4 regions of the Xenorhabdus entomophaga genome follow, and region 3 is predicted to be linked to each of the others. Evidence: predicted binding sites of a transcription regulator. Region 3 holds the regulator's gene; each other region holds the start of a gene.
The links. Region 3 encodes PurR, which represses purine synthesis genes. Its sites were predicted from a motif close to CANGCAAACGTTTGCNTG; they were not measured.
Positions count from the first base shown of each region.

Region 1: a site for PurR is predicted at 3,365-3,382, ahead of guaB (IMP dehydrogenase). Genes of this name have one in related genera too.
Region 2: a site for PurR is predicted at 1,803-1,820, ahead of AAC854_RS09725 (NCS2 family permease). Genes of this name have one in related genera too.
Region 4: a site for PurR is predicted at 2,678-2,695, ahead of purL (phosphoribosylformylglycinamidine synthase). Genes of this name have one in related genera too.

Region 1 is NZ_JBBMXH010000019.1:786-6,087, forward strand. Features, by position in the region: gene AAC854_RS05975 (putative mucin/carbohydrate-binding domain-containing protein) at 1-1,738, shown strand, start outside; gene xseA (exodeoxyribonuclease VII large subunit) at 1,912-3,273, opposite strand; gene guaB (IMP dehydrogenase) at 3,447-4,913, shown strand; gene guaA (glutamine-hydrolyzing GMP synthase) at 4,992-5,302, shown strand, end outside.
Region 2 is NZ_JBBMXH010000037.1:30,834-36,135, forward strand. Features, by position in the region: gene AAC854_RS09720 (penicillin acylase family protein) at 1-233, shown strand, start outside; gene AAC854_RS09725 (NCS2 family permease) at 378-1,724, opposite strand; gene AAC854_RS09730 (hypothetical protein) at 2,349-3,053, shown strand; gene AAC854_RS09735 (DUF1479 domain-containing protein) at 3,147-4,409, shown strand; gene glk (glucokinase) at 4,636-5,302, shown strand, end outside.
Region 3 is NZ_JBBMXH010000025.1:14,784-20,085, reverse strand. Features, by position in the region: gene cfa (cyclopropane fatty acyl phospholipid synthase) at 1-330, opposite strand, end outside; gene punC (purine nucleoside transporter PunC) at 644-1,825, opposite strand; gene punR (DNA-binding transcriptional activator PunR) at 1,988-2,896, shown strand; gene purR (HTH-type transcriptional repressor PurR) at 2,900-3,925, opposite strand; gene sodB (superoxide dismutase [Fe]) at 4,482-5,060, opposite strand.
Region 4 is NZ_JBBMXH010000006.1:25,079-30,380, reverse strand. Features, by position in the region: gene purL (phosphoribosylformylglycinamidine synthase) at 1-2,593, opposite strand, end outside; gene mltF (membrane-bound lytic murein transglycosylase MltF) at 2,860-4,428, shown strand; gene tadA (tRNA adenosine(34) deaminase TadA) at 4,450-4,977, opposite strand; gene AAC854_RS01975 (HD domain-containing protein) at 5,046-5,302, opposite strand, start outside.

The DNA of each region.
Region 1 (5,302 bases), on a different contig from region 3:
GATGTTAGGTGAGCGCAAATATAAAGAAGGCTGGCTGTATAATTACGGCAATATGGCGAAGGTCGAGAAGGAAATCGTCGATCTGATTGCTCAGGCCACCCCGCTCAATCAATGGGATCTGCTCTATAAGTTGTATTTCGTTGTATTGATGGTGGATAAGGCGGGAAAGAATGCCTTCACGCATTTCAATCAGCAGTACCGCGCAAACTGTAATACACCAGGTTTTGTACTTTACGAACATGCGTTGCTTGATATGTTGTCCGAAAGCTTTGCGATGGTTAGTGAGCGGGTGGACGTAACGCCATTCGTTCAACTGACCGGCGGCTACGTGACCCAAACACAGCGGGATCGTAACGCGTTCAGCCATGCCAAAGCGGTGTACCCGCTGTATCAATTGGTCAATGCACAGCAGTTGGATGAAGTGAAAACGCAGTTGAAGTTGGATTCCACCTTACGATTGGTCGATGCCTCACAGCTGAAAGTCAGCGGCCTGAAAGGCAATGTCACCCTTAATTTTACTATTGATGATTTTGCGCAGATTTATGGCGAGGATCTGATCCTGCTAGAGGGGGCGCGCTACGCCTATAAAACGCAGATCAACAGTCCGACGATGGTATTGAGTGAGCTGCCGATTGGCGTTTACACACTGCGTCTACCCACCGGCAAAGATCGCAAATATCAGCTAACGTCAGGTTATCTGGTGGTGAAGCAGGGGGATAGTGCGGTAGAACTCCACTTTGTCAAAAAGGTCTCTTCATCGATCATCTCACAGAAGATCAACCTGCTGGGATTGGGCGGTGCCGTTTTCGCCACTCTGGTGGCCGATTATGCCCAGGGTAAGCTGGTGATTGACGTCACCAACACCACTCCGCACGTCTATTTCCCTAACGTCACCTATGCCAAAATTTTCGTGCGCGATCCGCAAGGCGCGGTGGTGTTCAGCAAGGACATTCACGGCACCCAGGCGAGCCTTAGTCATGACGAACTGCCTTTTACTGCGGGCTACCAAATTGAAATTTATCATGCAGAGCCGAGTCTGGTGCGGGTGAATCCGGACTATCCAAACATTATTGACAATAAAAACAAAACCAACCTATTGACGCTCACCAACAGCGGGCTGAGAAATGAAGCGCTTCAGGGTGATCCGGAGCAGGCGTTGCTGATGCGGTTGAAGGGGGCTGCGGAACGTTTGCGCAGCTATCCTCAGGCCTATTACGCACCGTTCTCGTCTTTCAAAGACGACATTTATCTGGCTATCAATATCTTTGGCAGTCCGCAGCGTGAGCAGTTGTTGGTAACCTATCAGGATTGCATTCCCGCCGACAACACCCGTCCGGGCGATAATCAGGGCAATGCCTTCACTCTGGCCTATAAGGGGTTTAGCGATCGTCAGTTCCTGACCGGCGTCGTCGATCTGGTGAAGAAAACCCTGACGGTGAAGATTGAAGCAGGGATTGCGCATTCTTACTTCCCAGGAGTTTACGCTTCGATCGGTTACGAGGATGCGGACGGCAACAGCCTGTACCGTTATGAGGTCATCGGCAACCAAACACAGCAGGTTCGCTCGGTAGTGTTGCCTATCTCCGGTTACGGCGGCGAGGTGATCCGTCTGTACCATGAAGAGCCGGATGATCGTTTAATCATCACCAACGATATGCGGCAGGTTCGGTTGGCCGAAAAGGGAAAACAGCAGACTTACCGCACCACATCAGTGGGACTGGAGAGAATTACTGATTAATAAGGGCCCGTGCGGCGGCAGAGGTCACCGCACTACGGGGAGCTGCTTCCCCGACATACATTTTTAGTGCACTTAACGATGAAATTTCTGTCTTTGAGAAGAATGCAGATTACTTCCGTGGAGGGGGGTTTTTAACAAATCCCCCCTAATTAGTCCCATATAACCGTACTAATTTAATTTTTCTCTTGCTTACTTTTTGTAACCTGTATCACCTGACTCTCAACCCAACCATCCTGCAATCGTGTTTTCACCATATCACCCGCTTTTACCTGCTTAACTTGTTTCAGCAACTTTCCATCCGGTGCTTCACTGATGCTGTAACCACGGCTTAATGTTGCTAACGGGCTTACGGCTTCCATTCGTGAACAGGAGATAGCAAACTTTTCCCGACAACGTCCTAACTGCCGCTCAATGGCCTGTTGCAAACGAAAATCAAGCTGTTGGATCGATTGATTATAATGGCGAATTTTCCGTTCGGGATTGGTTTGTAACAGCCTCTGGCTCAACTTCTCGTATGAAATTGAATTTTGTTTCAGGCAACGTAATAAACTATCAATCAACTTTTGGCGCAATTCAGCCAAATGATTTTGTTGCCGTGCCAGGCGCAAATCAGGGCGTTGTTGTTGAAGCCGATGGGACAACACATTAAACACGCGTTGTTTTTGGGCAAAGAAATAATCCATCGCCATTTCAAGGCGTTGTTGTAAGGATTGAACTTGCCTCAATAACTCTATCTGATTGCGGCTAACCAGTTCTGCTGCCGCAGAAGGGGTAGGAGCGCGTAAATCAGCAACAAAATCCGCAATTGTCACATCCGTTTCGTGCCCGACAGCACTAACAATGGGAATACGGCTTTGGAATATCGCACGTGCAACTTGCTCATCATTGAAGCACCACAAATCTTCTAGTGACCCTCCGCCACGTCCGACAATCAGAACATCACATTCTTGTCGCGCATTTGCCAGTTCGATTGCGCGAATAATTTGTAATGGCGCTTCAGCTCCCTGCACTGCGGTGGGATAAATAACGATGGGCAAGGAAGGATCGCGCCGTTTCAGTATATTCAGAATGTCGTGCAATGCAGCGCCACTTGCCGAGGTGATGACACCGAGTCGCTTTGCCGGTGAGGGCAGGGGTTTTTTATGGATCGGATCAAATAGGCCTTCTGCGGTGAGTTTTTGCTTCAACATTTCAAATTGTTGTTGCAGCAACCCGTCTCCGGCAGGCTGAATACTTTCGACAATCAGTTGATAGTCGCCCCGAGGTTCGTACAGCGTGATTTGTGCCCGTACCAGCACTTGCTGACCATTTTGTGGACGAAATGCTGCCCTCAGATTACTGCTTCGGAACATGGCGGCACGAATTTGTGCCCGTTCATCTTTTAATGTGAAATACCAATGTCCTGACGATGGCTGAGAAAAATTGGATATTTCGGCAGATAGCCAAATTCTGCCCATTTCCAGCTCCAATAGCTGACGAACCGTCTGATTCAGACGGCTAACAGAAAAAATTCCGGTATTGGTTGGTAGTGACATGTGAGCTAGATCAAATTTTAAAACAAGGACTTAATTGAACGATATTAATCTCCTTATCTGACTAATCAAGAATTTTTTTCAAAAAATGCTGGAGGCAACCGATTTCGGCCTGTATAATGCCGCGGCAATATTTTATCCCTCTTATTGCTCCATAGCCTGGTGAGATATTGCCCATGTTACGTATTAAAAAAGAAGCATTAACTTTTGACGATGTTTTGTTGGTTCCTGCCCATTCTACAGTCCTGCCAAACACAGCAGATCTGTCCACCCAATTAACTTCTACCATTCGCCTGAACGTTCCTATGCTTTCCGCTGCTATGGATACCGTGACGGAATCTTCACTGGCAATTGCACTGGCACAGGAAGGGGGCATTGGCTTCATTCATAAAAATATGTCAATCGAGCGTCAAGCCGAAGAAGTCAGCCGCGTGAAGAAACACGAAAGCGGTGTTGTTACCGACCCTGTTACTGTAACGCCACAAACGACTCTGCGTGAAGTCCATGAATTGACTGAACGTAATGGTTTCGCTGGTTATCCGGTGGTCACCGAAGAGAATGAATTGGTGGGTATTATTACTGGTCGTGATGTCCGTTTCGTTACCGATTTGGATCAGCCGGTAACTGCGGTGATGACGCCGAAAGAGCGCCTCGTGACAGTAAAAGAAGGCGAAGCCCGTGAAGTCGTTTTGCAGAAAATGCACGAACAACGTGTTGAGAAAGCGTTGGTTGTTGATGATAACTTCCACCTGCTCGGCATGATTACGGTGAAAGATTTCCAGAAAGCAGAGCGTAAGCCAAACGCATGTAAAGATGAGCAGGGTCGTTTGCGTGTTGGTGCTGCGGTTGGTGCAGGTGCCGGTAATGAAGAACGTGTTGACGCATTGGTCGCAGCGGGTGTAGATGTGCTGCTTATCGACTCTTCACACGGTCATTCCGAAGGTGTTTTACAGCGTATTCGTGAGACCCGCACTAAATACCCTGATCTACAAATTATCGGCGGTAACGTAGCAACCGGAGAAGGCGCTAAAGCGCTGATGGAAGCGGGTGTGAATGCGGTTAAAGTAGGTATCGGCCCTGGCTCTATTTGTACGACTCGTATCGTAACGGGTGTGGGTGTTCCTCAAATCACTGCAATTGCAGATGCAGTTGAAGCATTGGAAGGTACTGGTATTCCTGTTATTGCAGACGGTGGTATCCGTTTCTCTGGCGACATCGCCAAAGCGATTGCGGCAGGTGCATCGTGTGTGATGGTCGGATCAATGCTGGCTGGTACAGAAGAATCTCCGGGTGAAATCGAACTTTATCAAGGCCGTTCATTCAAATCCTACCGCGGTATGGGTTCTTTGGGCGCGATGTCTAAAGGCTCTTCTGACCGTTACTTCCAGACTGATAACGCAGCAGACAAACTTGTGCCGGAAGGTATCGAAGGCCGCGTGGCTTATAAAGGTCTGCTGAAAAGTATCGTTCACCAGCAAATGGGTGGCCTGCGTTCCTGTATGGGCCTGACTGGCTGTGCAACCATTAATGAACTGAGAACTAAAGCAGAATTTGTTCGTATCAGTGGTGCAGGTATTCAGGAAAGCCACGTTCATGACGTGACGATTACCAAAGAATCACCAAACTATCGTTTAGGTCTGTAATCTATTTAGGGTGGCCCGTAATCGGGCCACTGACTTTTTAAATTTTTAATTGCCACTTGTTTTTGGAATTCACCTCAAATGACAACTAATATCCATCAGCATCGTATTCTGATCCTTGATTTTGGCTCGCAATACACTCAGCTTATTGCACGCCGCATTCGTGAAATTGGTGTTTATTGTGAACTTTGGACATGGAATGTCACTGAAGAGCAAATCCGTGAATTTAACCCGAATGGTATTATCCTTTCTGGTGGACCGGAGAGCACAACTGAGCACAATAGCCCACGTGCGCCGGAATATGTTTTCAATGCAGGTGTGCCAGTATTGGGTATCTGTTATGGCATGCAAACCATGTCCAAGCAGTTGGGTGGTCAGGTTTCCAACTCTGA
Region 2 (5,302 bases), on a different contig from region 3:
GTGGAGAAAAGACCAAGATTTTTGGCAATAGTTACTTACAACTTATTAGCTTCCCGCATAATAAAGTGGAGGCTTATACTTTATTATTAACCTCATTATCAGATGATCCTGCTTCCCCTCACTATAGCGATGCCACTCGCTCGTATAAGGTGAAGCAATGGTTGCGCCTGCCATTTAAAGAATCAGAAATTATCGCAGACCCAAATTATCAACATTTGATTTTGGCAGATTAAAAAAGTATTTCGTGAAAGTGTTTTTTCGCAGAAACATGTCGTTGTAATTGAAAGGGATGAGGCGGCAATACCTCATCCCTTTCGCAGAACCATACCGACTTCATAGGCGGCCTAGGTTAAATAACCCCCAGTTCATAGAACCAACTAGATAGCCCAGTTTCCGGCATAAAATATCACTAATGCGATAGTAAGAATAACCGTGCCAATATTCAGCTTACGCCATTCACCAGAAAGAATACGCCCAACAACCAGCACACTAAAGCCCAGCATAATTCCTGTCACAATATTGCAAGTCAGCACGATAAACACCGCACACAGCAAGCCTGACATCGCATCAATAGAATCATCAAAGTTCAGCTTCCGCACATTACTCAGCATCAGTAACCCGACATACATCAAAGCAGGAGCTGTCGCATAGGCAGGAACCAAATACGATAATGGAGACAGGAATAAAATCAGCAGGAATAAAATACCCACAACGGAAGCAGTTAAACCGGTTTTCCCACCTGCCGCCGTTCCCGCAGCAGATTCGATATAAACTGCGGCCGGAGAAGAACCAACCGCGCCAGCGAAGATACTGCTGACAGAATCAGCAGTCAATGCCTTACCGCCACTGATAATCTGGCCGCCCTTGTCCAATAAATTTGCCTGCCCGGCTACAGCCCGAATCGTTCCTGTCGCATCAAATATCGCAGTCATTATCAACGCCAGAACACTCGGTAGCACTACAGGCTGTAAGGCACCCATTATATCCATACTAAACATCAGGGATAAGCCATCTTCCCCCAACGTAGGAAATTTAAAAATCCCTTGATATTTTACGGCAGGATCAAAAACTAAGCCGATAATTGAGATTGCAATAATTACCAGCAAAATACCACCGGGAATTTTTTTTCGCTCCAGAGCAATAATTCCCGCTAACCCCAATAACGTCATCAGCACTGGAAAAGCCGTCAACGATCCGAACGCAACGGGTAAACCTGCATGTGGATTTTTAATGACCAGCCCAACCCCATTTGCTGCAATCAACAACAGAAATAGCCCGATACCAATACCTGCTCCATGCGCAATTCCCATTGGTATATTGCGCAAAATCCATGAACGTATCCCTGTTACTGAAATGATCGTAAACAAACATCCCATCAGGAAAACGGCTCCCAACGCCACAGGAACACTCACCTGTTGGCCTAATACCAAGCTGAACGCAGTAAAGGCAGTCAACGAGATTGCGCAGCCAATCGCCATCGGCAAATTAACCCATAACCCCATCAATAATGAACCAAAGCCCGTCACCAAACAGACAGAAATAAATACGGCAGTATGGGGAAATCCGGCTTGTCCAAGCATACCCGGTACTACAATAACGGAATACACCATCGCCAAAAATGTTGTTAATCCAGCGAGAACTTCCTGACGTACCGTCGATCCGCGTTCAGTAATCTTAAAATACTTATCGAGTTTGCATTGAGTTGGTGCCTGCGTACCAGACATGTTTTTCCCCTGCTTTCTGTTGACTATTTCGCTAAAAAATCTATCGTCATTTCTCCCTACCCTGCCTTACGGAACGCCAACGAAAACGATTACGTCACCGGATAAAAAAATCCGGGCTGTACTCATCGGTTCAGCCATTCGTTTGCGCAATCGTTTGGCTTTTAAGGCAAAAAAATAGTGAGAAAATTTGAGGCGAATGATTATCCAGTGAATCGGGGATAAGAATCAAGCGATAATCATAAATTTTGTGGTGGAAATTCTGTTTGTTTGTACAATTTTTTATTTATCTAATTCAAGATTAGGTATTTTTATTGATAGAAGAAATAGGTGACAAAAAGACCATCCTATTTATCAATCTAACAACTTATATTTGTATAAATTTTTTTACTCTGTAATTTTTCACTTTGAGTGATCGATTCTCAATGCAATTGCCTCATCACTAACTTTATCTGGTAACAGCTTATTATTAGTTATTAGGATAAAAGTTGGACTTAAATAAATATTTAACCTTTCGTCATAATCAATATATTGATCAAAGATGAATGTAACTGAAAATTTATGCTCTGTATATTTACGGGATAAGCGGTTAAAATTGACGAATATTTACTCAATCATTACGAGAATATGTATAATGAACTTGAAACCGTTTCTACACAATTTTCTGGTGATCCTACTGATTGGGGGCAAAATATGTCGAGTTATAACAACACAACAGGGGAACCAATAATGCCTTATTTGATTCCTGATGCAGAATTCAATCGTAAGTTACATACTTCTGAGAGAAATAGGGAACATACCAAAACTTTTCTGGAAAATGGCGCAAAAGATTTCACTTTTCCAGGGTTCATCGCCCCTTATGGATACCGTTTTGTAAAATCTCTCAAACAAGATCAATTTCGCATGATAACTACAGGTGATAATCCGGAAACCGTTTACGCAGTTATGCTTACATTCCGCAAAGATATTATCATCGATAAAGAAACATGTACTCAAATCATGGTATGGCGTACTTTTTCCGCTGAACACCAAGATGCTGCAAGTGGTTTTCCAAGGCAGTTCTTCAAATACCTATTAGAAAACTACAGCATTATTGTCACTGATGAAGAACAAACAGGCGATGGTAAACGCTTTTGGCAAGTAATGATTGCATGGTCTATTTCAACGAAATATCACGTCTATGTCTCTGATGGAACAGAGATAGATCGTCCATTAACACAAATTTCATCAATGGATGAACTTATTGGAAAGTGGGAAGCATTCTGTTGGGGACATGATGCCGAAGTACACCGCCATCGCCTGATTGTTATCAGCAAAAATGATCTGCTATAAAAGACATCAGATTTGGAGGTAAATACAGGCAAATTTACTGCTGTCCACCCATAAAAACGATAAACCAATCATACTGAACGAATGAGGTATACGATGAATATATCTTTTACTTCTACAACTTTCCCAGATGATTACCGCCAGAAAATACGCCAGATGAAACAGGCCATGCGCAATCAAATAGGCGATGTTGAAAGTCTATTCAATCAAGTCTGTAACAAAATAGAAAAAGAACTCACCGCCGCGCGGGAAGATGAAAAAACCACAGGGAGTGCCTGGCCTGCAATCCACTGGCGTGATTTGGCCGAAAACCAAATCCCGATAGAAACCATACAAAAGATTAAACGCCGTGGGTGTTTGATTGTCAGACAAAATTTTCCCCGTGATACCGCGCTTGCATGGGATAAATCCATACTTGCTTACCTTGAAGGAAACCATTTCGATACTGTTTATCAAGGCACCGGCGATAATTATTTCAGCAACCTGAAAGCCTCTCGCCCGGAAATTTATCCAATTTACTGGTCGCAGGCACAGATGCAGGCCCGACAAAGTGAAGAAATTGCAAAAGTACAATCTTTTCTCAATCACCTGTGGAAATATGAATCTGCCGGAACACGTTGGTTTGAGCCTGATATCAGCATGATCTACCCCGACCGTATTCGCCGCAGGCCACCGGGTACAACATCCAAAGGGCTTGGCGCTCATACGGATTCCGGCGCTTTAGAGCGTTGGCTACATCCTACTTATCAAAAAGTATTCAGAAATATTTTCAATAACCGATTTGCAGAATACGATCCCTGGGATGCAGCGCATCGTCCGGATATGAATGAATACGAACTGGATAACGTCACCCGATGTTCGGTTTTTCGCACTTTTCAGGGGTGGACAGCGCTGGCAGATATGGCGCTCAATCAGGGGCTTCTGCATGTTGTCCCCGTGCCAGAAGCGATGGCCTATTTGTTGTTACGGCCCCTGCTCCATGATGTGCCCGAAGATGAACTCTGTGGCGTTGCTCCCGGCAAAGCACTGCCAACTACCGAAAAATGGCATCCTCACCTCGCCCGTGGGCTATGTAGCATTCCATCATTACAGGCCGGTGACTCTGTTTGGTGGCATTGTGACCTCATCCATTCCGTTGCTCCTGTGGAAAATCAACAAGGCTGGGGGAATGTCATGTATATCCCTGCTGCTCCTCTGTGTGACAGAAATCTGGCTTATGCACATAAAGTTGCAGAATCACTTGAGAAAGGCACATCTCCGGCAGACTTCCCCCGTGAACACTATGAAATAAACTGGAAAAACCGCTTCACTGCCGCTGAATTAAATCCCATTGGCCGGCGTGGCCTAAGATTAGAATAAACCGCTTACCTATCACTGGTACCGTTGTCGATATGGGTATTTCAACAATATCGATATATTTTATGCGGCCTTTATGCCCAACCTTGTGTAAAATCCCCTCAATTTGAGTTTTGATCGGTTCATTAAGACATATGCCTATAAATTTCAAATTGCAGCACAGCTAACAAACAAGCAACTTGAAAGATGAAAGGAATAGACCATTTCGTAAGACTTAAGGAGATACCCCATGACAACTTATGCTCTGGTAGGCGATATCGGTGGCACAAATGCACGTCTGGCATTATGTGATGTGGATACCGGGCAACTGAGCGCGGTCGAATTATATCCTTGTGCGGATTACGCATCACTTGAAATTGTTATCCGTCATTATCTGGAACAACAGAACTGCGAAATCAATGATAGCTGCATCGCCATTGCCTGCCCGGTGACGGATGATGTCATCAGTATGACCAATCACAGTTGGCGTTTTTCCGTCAGCCAAATGAAAGCGTCTCTGGGATTGAAGCGTTTTGAAGTGATTAACGATTTCACCGCCGTTTCCCTTGCGATTCCGGTCTTAGGTACAGATGATGTCATTCAGATTGGCGGAAAACAGCCTCAGGCTAAACGCCCTATTGCTGTTTATGGTGCAGGAACCGGCTTGGGTGTTGCCCATCTTATTCACACCGGAACTCAGTGGATGAGCCTGCCGGGAGAAGGAGGTCATGTAGATTTTGCGCCGGACAGCGTGGAAGAAGATCATATGTTGAGTGTATTACGAGAAGAATATGGTCATGTTTCTGCTGAACGTATCCTTTCCGGGCCTGGTTTGGTAAATATTTATCGTTCGCTGATGATACTTAACGATCAGCCAGCGGAAGATCTGACTCCCAGAGATATTTCCGATCGTGCAC
Region 3 (5,302 bases):
TTTTGGAGATTGTAAATTAAATATACGAGAGATAATTATCTGCAAAATATCTTTAGTATTTTTGGGGATACGACGCTCCAAACCAGCCCGTAATATTTTATGAAAGAAAATATCAAGGCGATCACATTCCCACCAGCCATCCATATAACTTTCACCCAGTCCCAAAGAGCCTTCTTTCAATACTCGCTTATAAAAATCAGGATTTTTAATGCGTATATCGAAGGGGCGTTTGCCATTGATATCAATATCAGCTTCTTGAAGCAATTCATGGGCGATTCTATGCCAGGAATCCGTTATTGTTTTTTTATCTTCAACGAAAGATGAACTCATATACTCTCCAACATTTGTGCGATGGAATTTTGAGGTATCGTTTTGTAGCTGACTTTTATTATGTTCAAGCCATAATGGATTGTTAGAAATAATATAGATATTAAACTAAAAAAATTGCCTATCTACCTTGAAATTTAAGAAGAGCTTCAATGCCCTACAAAACCTCAAATTCCGAGTTTTTAGAATAAAGAATAGGTATGAGTATATGAGTGAAATGGTATTTAAACAATCATCTAAAGGTCACATAATGCTGTAACCTTTAGATAATAATGTTCTTAATTATTATTTTTTTGAGAAATTGTTTAATTTATGTTTAGTGGTTTTCTTCCGCATTTTTCTTTTGGAGCCAATAACCTATTGCCATTGGAACAACAGTAAGAGCCATAACTGTTGTTGTAGACAAGAGAGGATATTTCATAAATACAGACACAAATGAACTCGCAACAAAACAAAGACCCAATTGAAGGGCATTTTGCAATGCAGCAGCTTTACCGCTGTTCTTAGGATAGACCGAAAGAGCTTTTGCCACGGCAATAGGGTAGGAAGCTCCATTCATTGCGGCCATAAAGCAAAAAGGAGCAAGAATAGCCATAAATGAAGGTTCACTTAATATGGAAATCAAATAAATAATGATCATGCTGACAGCATAACCCACCAATAGAAACGGGAATACTGTTTCGCTTTTCACTTTTTCCAGCAAGATACGGCAACCATAACCACCAATCATAAATGCCAGGGTCTGGGGAATATAACTTAGGCCAATATTGGTAGGATCATAACCCATATTACTCAAAATGATAGGTGAGCCAGTCAGCCAGGCAAAAAAACCAGCACTGCAAGAAGCATAAATCAATACGTTTCCACTAAAAACAGGGGATTTTAGTAACGTAAGGAAAGAAACTGTCTTCTTATCCGTGGTTACTTCGACGTTATTGAACTTATTGGTCAGGCAAAGTGTTGGTATTAATAGTAAGAGAGTTACTATCATTAAAACAAAGAAAATGATTCTCCAACCATCATGGATCAATAGCCATGCACCTAATAAAGGTGCGAGGGCAGGAGAAAGGGCAACCAGAGGCATGATCATAGCAAAGACGCGTTTAGCGTGCTCTGTATCATATCTATCGACGACCAGAGCCTGCCAGGAAACCGCAGCAGAACAGACGCCAACTGCTTGAATAAATCTCAGTACCAGCAATTGTGTGGCATCCGTTACCCAGAGCATACCTAAACAGCTAATGGAAAACAGAGATAATCCGATAATAAGAACAGGTTTTCTGCCTAAGCGATCAGATAATTGTCCCCATAAAAGCTGTGCAAAGGCAAAGCCGGCAAGAAAAATGCTGAGACTCGCACTAATGGCGTTTTCTGAGGTACCTAATTCTGCTTTCATTGCATCAAAAGCAGGCAGATACATATCGATAGCCAAATAGCCGAGCATACTCAGGCCGGCGAGATAAAACATGAATGAAGTTGAGTTTTTATTTGTTGCCATAATATTAATAAATGGTGTTAATAAGTGATGTTAATAAATAGTGTTAATAACTTGACGTGGTAATTGATAAGGAGATACCCGACTTATTTTATATGGCATGATTTTTACTTGTGAAACGGTAATATTTGCACCATATTGTGAAAAAAATTGAAAGGAATATATATGTGGTCTGAATACTCTCTGGAAGTTGTTGATGCTGTTGCCAGAACAGGAAGTTTTAGCGCTGCTGCATCAGAGCTTCATCGTGTACCTTCCGCTATCAGCTATACGGTAAAACAACTTGAAGAATGGCTGGCAGTACCTTTATTTGAACGGCGTCATCGTGATGTGGATTTAACTGAGGCTGGAATTATTTTTGTCAAGGAGGCGAGATCAGTTATCAAAAAAATGAAACACACCCGACACCAGTGCCAGCAAGTAGCCAATGGATGGCGGGGACAATTCAGTATTGCGGTTGATCAAGTTGTAAAGCCGGAGCGGACACTTCAGTTGATTTTGGATTTTTACCGCCATTTTCCAGATATTGAATTGTTTATCTATCCTGAAGTTTTTAATGGTGTATGGGATGCTCTTGTAGATGAGAGGGTGGATGTTGCCATTGGGGCGACACGTGCCTCTCCTGTCGGTGAGCGATATAGCTTTAGGGATATGGGATTCATGCCCTGGTTGTGTGTCGCCAGCCCTGAACATGAACTGGCTGAGATATCGGGAAAACTGAACGATGATCAAATCCGTCGTTATTCCAGTTTGTGTCTTGAAGACACTTCTCGCAGCTTACCTAAACGCGATACATGGGCTTTGGATAACCAACGGCGATTGATTGTACCTGATTGGGATGCTGGATTGAGTTGCCTGATGGATGGATTGTGTGTCGGGATGGTGCCCAAGCATCGTGCACTGCCGTTGATCCGTAAAGGAAAGCTGATTGCACTGGAACTTGAACAACCACTGCCTGACAGCCCATGTTGCTTAACATGGTCAGAAGAATGTCATTCACCAGCATTAAGTTGGTTACTTAGTTATCTTGGAGATAGTGAAACACTTAATGCTGAGTGGTTGCAGGAAAATTAACTATTAACGGCGATAATCGATAAAAGGTCCATCCGCCACGGAGCGACGCTCAACGAGACGCGGATGGACTTCAATAGTTTGTGCATCTTCACGCTTATTAATGATCCTATCCAATAGCGTTGAGAAGGCCATTTGCCCCAAACGTTCTTTGGGCTGGTGGATGGTTGTTAATGCCGGTGTAAAATAGCGGGCATTACGAATATTGTCATAACCGATGATAGAAATGTCTTGTGGAACGCGTAATCCCAATTCATCGGCTGCACAAATTGCCCCCATTGCCATAACATCACCACCGCAAAAAACAGCCGTTGGGCGATGCTTTTGGTTCAGGATCTTACACATGGCCTGATAACCGGATTCAGGTTCAAAATCACCTTGTACAATCCACTCGTCCCGAATAGTGATATTGGCTTCTTTCAGTGCTTTGAGAAAACCTTGGTGACGCCCGCCCCCGGTATTTCTTGCCAACGGTCCCGGAATAGATGCAATATCACGATGGCCGCGTTCAATAAGGTAACGACCCGCCAAGTAACCACCATGAAAAGCGTTATCAATAATTGCATCAGTAAAATCCCCTCTGGATTCTCCCCAATCCATAACTACCATGGGAATATTACGATAATCTTCCAACATACCTAAAAGCTGTTCAGGATATTCTGAACACATTACCAGCAAACCATCTACGCGTTTTTGTGCCAACATTGCGAGATAAGCTTTCTGCTTATCAAGATTGTTATGAGAATTACATAAAATCAGCGTGTAACCTTTGCTATAGCAGCTATTTTCAACAGATTCTATGATTTCAGCAAAATAAGGGGCTTCGCTTGATGTTGCCAATAATCCGATGGATTTGGTGTGGTTAACTTTCAAGCTGCGAGCAACGGCGCTGGGAGAATAATTCAGCTCCTTAATTGCAGCCCAAACTGCAGCCTTTGTATCTTCGGCGACGAAGCGGGTTTTATTGATAACATGGGATACAGTTGTGGTCGAAACACCAGCGCGTTTAGCCACATCTTTAATCGTTGCCATGATAAAAAGGACTCCTGACCTTATGGTCTAAATTTATATACCCTTCATTTTTCAGGCTGCCACATAGTTGATTGCTCTAGCTAGTGTCACTTTGCAACCTGAAATCTATTGGATATAGATATTTGTTAAGCGTTTGCCAATATATTTATATATAGAGTGGTCGTTGGCAATAATTTAGCGATGAACCTTGAATTTTGTCTGATCTAGCTCAAAAGTGAAAGTAATAATCGATGTTATAAAGAGTATGGTTCAAGAATTACAGTCTAGTTTTTTAGATAATGCGATAAATAACCATCTAAAACTTATGGTATTGAGATATCTTAATTTTCACGTTGAGGATAGTCTATGGACACAGATCTGAAGTTGGGATTATTGGCTGCCAGCAGTGCATTAATCATGATTGTTTTTCTGGGAAGCCTTTGCCTTATCTGATCGAGTTCGAGAAAAAGAATTGAGGTATAACATCACTTGTTTAAGGGTAGGTGCACCTGTTCATAATGTGGTGAATAGGTGCACTTGCCCTTGTTATTTCAAACTGGGACGAGAATTAATCTTATTAAGCCAGATTTTCTTCAACAAATTTCCAGCTGACTAAGGCCCAGAAGTGCTCCAGGTATTGAGGACGCGCATTGCGGTAATCGATGTAATATGCGTGTTCCCAAACGTCAACTGTCAAAACTGGCTTATCTTCGCCTGTCAGTGGGGTTGCTGCGTTAGAAGTATTAACGATAGCGAGGCTGCCGTCAGTTTTCTTGACCAGCCATGTCCAGCCAGAACCAAAGTTTTTCAGGGCAGCGTCAGTAAATTGCTGTTTGAACTCAGCAAAAGAACCGAAAGCACTGTTGATAGCATCGGCCACTTTTCCGGTTGGTTCACCACCACCATTTGGTGACAGGCTATGCCAGTAGAAAGTATGGTTCCAGATTTGTGCTGCGTTATTGAAAATGCCACCTTCAGATGTTTTGATGATTTCTTCCAGGGATTTTCCGGCAAACTCGGTCTCTTTAATCAGATTATTCAGATTCACAACATAAGCGTTGTGATGTTTGCCGTAATGATATTCCAGAGTTTCTGCAGAAATGTGTGGTTCCAGGGCATCTTTGGCATAAGGTAATGCTGGTAATTCAAAAGACATTGCATGCTCCTTTTTAATATCGGGTTTTTGGCTCTGTAAACCATGACTTAGATACTGAATCATGGGCAGAGCAAATCTAAGCTTATTATCATGTTGCTGTTTTGATAATTATCTTAACAACTTTTTTGCTAAATAACAGAAGAAAAGATGCTACTTAGCTGCGAACTGGCGCAGAACTGAACTATAACATGAACTTAATATGGCTAATTGGGATAAAAATACCTGATGAATACTTGTTGTAA
Region 4 (5,302 bases), on a different contig from region 3:
CACCCAGTTGTTCGACACTGCGGATATCCGCCGTTTTATCGCCAAGCTGACGATAAACCTGGGCCAGCGCAGTTCCTCCCAGCGCATTCTGCCCTTGCCCCAGATCGATCAACAAAAGGGCGTTGTCATCTTCGTTAGATAATTCTGGCGTTACTGTGCGGCGAACATCTTCCACCCGGGCAAAGGCACTGATAACCAATGAAAGTGGTGAAGTCATTTCACGTTCTTCCCCGTTTTGATTCCAACAGGTTTTCATTGACATCGAATCCTTACCCACTGGAATGGTCAATCCCAGCGCCGGACACAGCTCTTCCCCCACCGCTTTCACCGCAGCATACAAACCCGCATCTTCACCTGCATGACCTGATGCCGACATCCAGTTAGCCGATAATTTCACCCGTTTCAGATCCTGCACGTACGCAGAAGCGATATTGGTCAATGCTTCCCCCACCGCCATACGTGCCGAGGCAGCAAAATCCAGTAATGCAATCGGTGCCCGCTCTCCCATTGACATGGCTTCACCGTAATAACTGTCTAAACTGGCAGTGGTCACCGCGCAATCTGCCACAGGGATTTGCCACGGGCCAACCATTTGATCACGGGCAACCATACCCGTTATAGAGCGATCCCCAATCGTAATCAGGAATGTTTTTTCTGCAACAGCCGGTAAATGCAGAACACGTTTTACGGCTTCCGCAAGATCAATCCCTTTACGATCTAAATTTTGCCCTTGCGCTTTCAAGACCTGCACATTTTTTAGCATCTTGGGTGTCTTGCCGAGCAGCACATCCAAAGGCATATCGATTGGCTGATTATTGAAATGGCTGTCATTCAACACAAGGCGTCGTTCTTCTGTTGCTTCCCCAATCACGGCATAGGGAGCACGTTCCCGACGGCAAATTTCTTCAAACAGAACAAGCTGCTCAGGGGCTACGGCCAGAACATAACGCTCCTGAGATTCATTGCACCATAACTGCAATGGACTCATTCCCGGTTCATCATTGAGAATGTTACGCAGCTCAAAGCGCCCACCCCGGCCACCATCACTGACTAATTCAGGCATGGCATTTGATAAGCCACCAGCCCCTACATCATGGATAAACAGAATGGGATTTTTCTCCCCCCGTTGCCAGCAATTATCGATCACTTCCTGACAACGGCGTTCCATCTCTGCATTATCACGCTGCACAGAGGCAAAATCTAAGTCCTCATCAGATTGACCCGATGCCATTGAGGATGCAGCACCGCCCCCCAAACCGATATTCATGCTTGGCCCACCCAGCACAATTAATTTTGCGCCAACTGGGATATCCCCTTTCTGGACGTGCTCTTCACAAATATTCCCAATTCCCCCTGCCAGCATGATGGGTTTGTGATAACCACGTAGTTCTGTACCGTTATGGGAGTACACTTTTTCTTCATAAGTTCTGAAATACCCCAACAATGCCGGACGACCAAACTCGTTGTTAAACGCGGCGCCGCCCAATGGCCCTTCCAGCATGATATCCAACGCACTGACAATACGTTCAGGCTTGCCGAAATCTTCTTCCCACGGCTGTTCAAAGCCAGGAATTTTCAAGTTTGAGACTGAGAACCCTACCAATCCGGCTTTAGGTTTAGCTCCCCGCCCTGTTGCGCCTTCATCACGAATTTCGCCCCCGGAGCCGGTTGCAGCACCAGGCCAGGGCGAAATCGCCGTCGGATGGTTATGGGTTTCGACTTTCATCAAGATATGAGCGGACTCTTGGTGGTAATCATAGATGCCCGTTGCGGGATCAGGGAAAAAGCGGCCAACATGGGAGCCTTCCATCACAGCAGCGTTATCTTTATAAGCTGAGAGCACATAATCCGGTGTCTGTTCAAATGTATTTTTGATCATTTTGAACAACGACTTGGGTTGAGCCTGACCATCAATAACCCAATCTGCATTGAAAATTTTGTGGCGGCAGTGTTCAGAATTCGCCTGAGCAAACATATAGAGTTCAACATCCGTCGGATTACGTTCCAACATCTGGAACGCTCTCACCAGATAATCAATTTCATCCGCAGCCAGAGCCAGTCCCAGTTCAATATTTGCTGATTCCAGCGCTGTCCGTCCCAATTGCAAGACATCAATCTGTTTCAATGGCGAAGGTTTTTGTTGGGTAAACAGAGCATCAGCCTGTTCAAACTCCGTGAACACACTTTCCATCATGCGATCATGCAATAATGCTGACAGCGCTTGTCCCTGCTCAGCATTCATACCATCACCCTGAATATAATAGGCAATTCCCCTTTCTAAACGGACAATCTGGTTTAGACCACAATTGTGGACAATTTCTGTCGCTTTCGATGACCAAGGAGATATTGTTCCCGGCCTTGGTGTAACTAACAATAGTTGACCTTTCGGCTCATATTCAGCCAAAGAGGGACCATATTTTAATAGCCGATTTAATTTTTCCCGTTCATCTGCTGTGATTGGAGCGCTAACATCTGCAAAGTGCACATATTCTGCATAAATGTCTGTAACAGGAAGCCGCTGATCTTGGCACTGGGAAAGGAGCTTAGTAATACGAAACGCTGATAAAGCGGGCGAGCCACGCAGAATTTCCATAATAATAGGTTCTCTCATCTTAGAAGCAAAGCCTGACTGATGCCTTAGGGGAAACGCGAGACATTATAGAGGAATGTTCGCCCTGACGAAACCGTTTGCGTGACCATTTATTAATCTAACAATACACTTAATAAAGCCTCTAAATTAATTTAATAAAGTTGCACATCCCAATTTTGTTGCGCAAAATTCTCGATTACTGGGAATTTGACCATGCTATTATCTTACATTTCACACGGGGCCTAATCGCACTAGCGAGAGATAACTATTTGAGTAATATAAAGATTAATTATTTTGTTATCGTTATTATCGCGCTCCTCTCTGCTGCCATCATTGGCCTAAACATCAATTGGCCCAATAAACAGCAGGAGCAGATAAACAAAATTCTGGCACGGGGAGAGCTTCGGGTTAGTACCATCACCTCTCCTCTGATTTCTCTTAACAATAAAAATGAACCCACGGGATTCGACTATGAACTAGCCAAGCGGTTTGCTGATTATTTGGGTGTTAAACTTATCATTAAATTTCGTACCAACATTAACCAGCTTTTTGACGACTTAGAAAATGATAAAGCCGATTTTTTGGCTGCCGGTCTTATCTATAATAGGGATAGGCTGGATCAAACACGCACGGGCCCTGCCTATGCTTCGGTCTTACAACAGCTGGTTTATCGTAAGGGAACAACGCGCCCACGCTCGTTTAATGATTTAAAAGGCACTCTCATCGTCACTGCTGGCTCAGCCCATGCAAGCGAACTAAGAAAATGGAAAGAGCAATCTTATCCTGATCTAACTTGGCAAGAGACGTTACACGAAAACGCTCAGCAATTACTTGAAAAAGTTTCTGAGGGAACAATCGACTATACAATCAGCGATTCAATCAGCTTAGCCCTGCAACAGCGTATTCATCCCAATTTAGCCGTTGCTTTTGATGTCAGTGAAGAACGTCCCCTGACTTGGTATTTAAGACGAGATGATGATTATAGTCTCTATTCAGCCATGCTTGATTTCTTCAGCATGTTGGCTGAAAACGGCATTATGTCGCGGCTGCAAGAAAAGTATTTCAGTCATGTCGGTTCGTTCGACTATTTCGATACCATTTCATTTATTCGTGCCATCAACACAACATTACCGACATATCAGCCGATTTTTGAAAAATATGCCGGTTCACTTGATTGGCAATTAGTGGCATCTATTGCATGGCAAGAATCGCATTGGGACCCTCAGGCAACGTCTCCCACCGGCGTCCGTGGCCTGATGATGCTTACTCGCCCGACAGCGGAATGGGCAGGCGTTCACGATCGGCTAGATCCGGAAGATAGTGTGAAAGGTGGAATGTCTTATCTACACTATTTGATGGATCGGTTGCCAAAAACTATTCCGGAAGATGAACGTATCTGGTTCGCCCTCGCCGCTTATAATATGGGGTATGGGCATGTGCTTGATGCCAGGAAATTAACTGCTGCACAAAAAGGTAATCCTGACAGTTGGTTGGATGTCAAAAAACGCCTGCCTCTGCTAAGCAAGAAAAAATACTATACCAATACAACGTATGGTTATGCTCGCGGCTATGAAGCTTACCGCTATGTGGAAAATATCCGGCGTTACTATTTGAGTCTGGAAGGGTATCTGCGGGCAAAAGCTAACCGCGAGAAAGCAGAGAGAGATGAAGTTCCGGCGAATATAACCACAATCAGCGTGCCTCAACCTGAAAATGGTAAAACAGAAGATGCTAAAACCGACAGTAATGATGAAGCGGAAAGCACTAAAGTTGAACCTCATGAAAAAACGCCGGAGGAAAAAACTCCGGCGCAATCTGGGAAGGTAGTTCAGCCATAACAGGCTTTCAATCATCACTGACTATGGCATTTCTTGTTGTTGGGCTTTCAACTTCTTCAATGCCTTATGTTGCTCCCTACGTTGTTTGAAAAACGCACTCAACATAGAGGAACACTCTTGCGCCAATACACCGCCGGTGATGTCAATTTGGTGATTCATGGCCGGGTGACGCAATATATCAATCAATGATCCCGCAGCCCCCGTTTTCATATCGCTGGCACCATAAACCAACCGTTGTATCCGGCTGTGTACCATTGCCCCTGCGCACATGATGCAAGGTTCCAGAGTGACATACAGTGTCGTATTCAATAGACGATAGTTCTGCACTTGTATACCACCACGCCGCAGGGCTATGATTTCTGCATGTGCGGTAGGATCATGATCGGTAATCGGATGATTAAATCCTTCGGCAATAATTTCATTATCTGCTACCAATACAGCACCTACAGGAATCTCACCTTTTTCTTGTGCCCGCATTGCTAACTCTATTGCCCGACGCATCCAATATTCATCACTGTAGTTTTCGGTTACCGTATATATTTCTGTCACTGCATGTTCTCTTACTTATGAAAATCCCGCTCATTATAGCGGGTCATCATCAATATTGTTTACTCATCTCAATTTGCTGATTCAACCTGAATTTCATCCAGAAAAGCATCAAGAAATAGTTTCATGCGTGCTGTCCTTTCACTGCCCATTTTCCTGCCCGATGCAGTCTGAAATCCGGCCTCTATTTTAAGTAGCTTGGTATAAAAATGATCGATAGTATAAGCCCTGTCATTATATTCCCGGTGTTTTGCCAAAGGATCGTGGAAATCATACAGTGAAGACCCCATACGCCCTGCAATATAAAAACAGCGCCCAATACCAACCA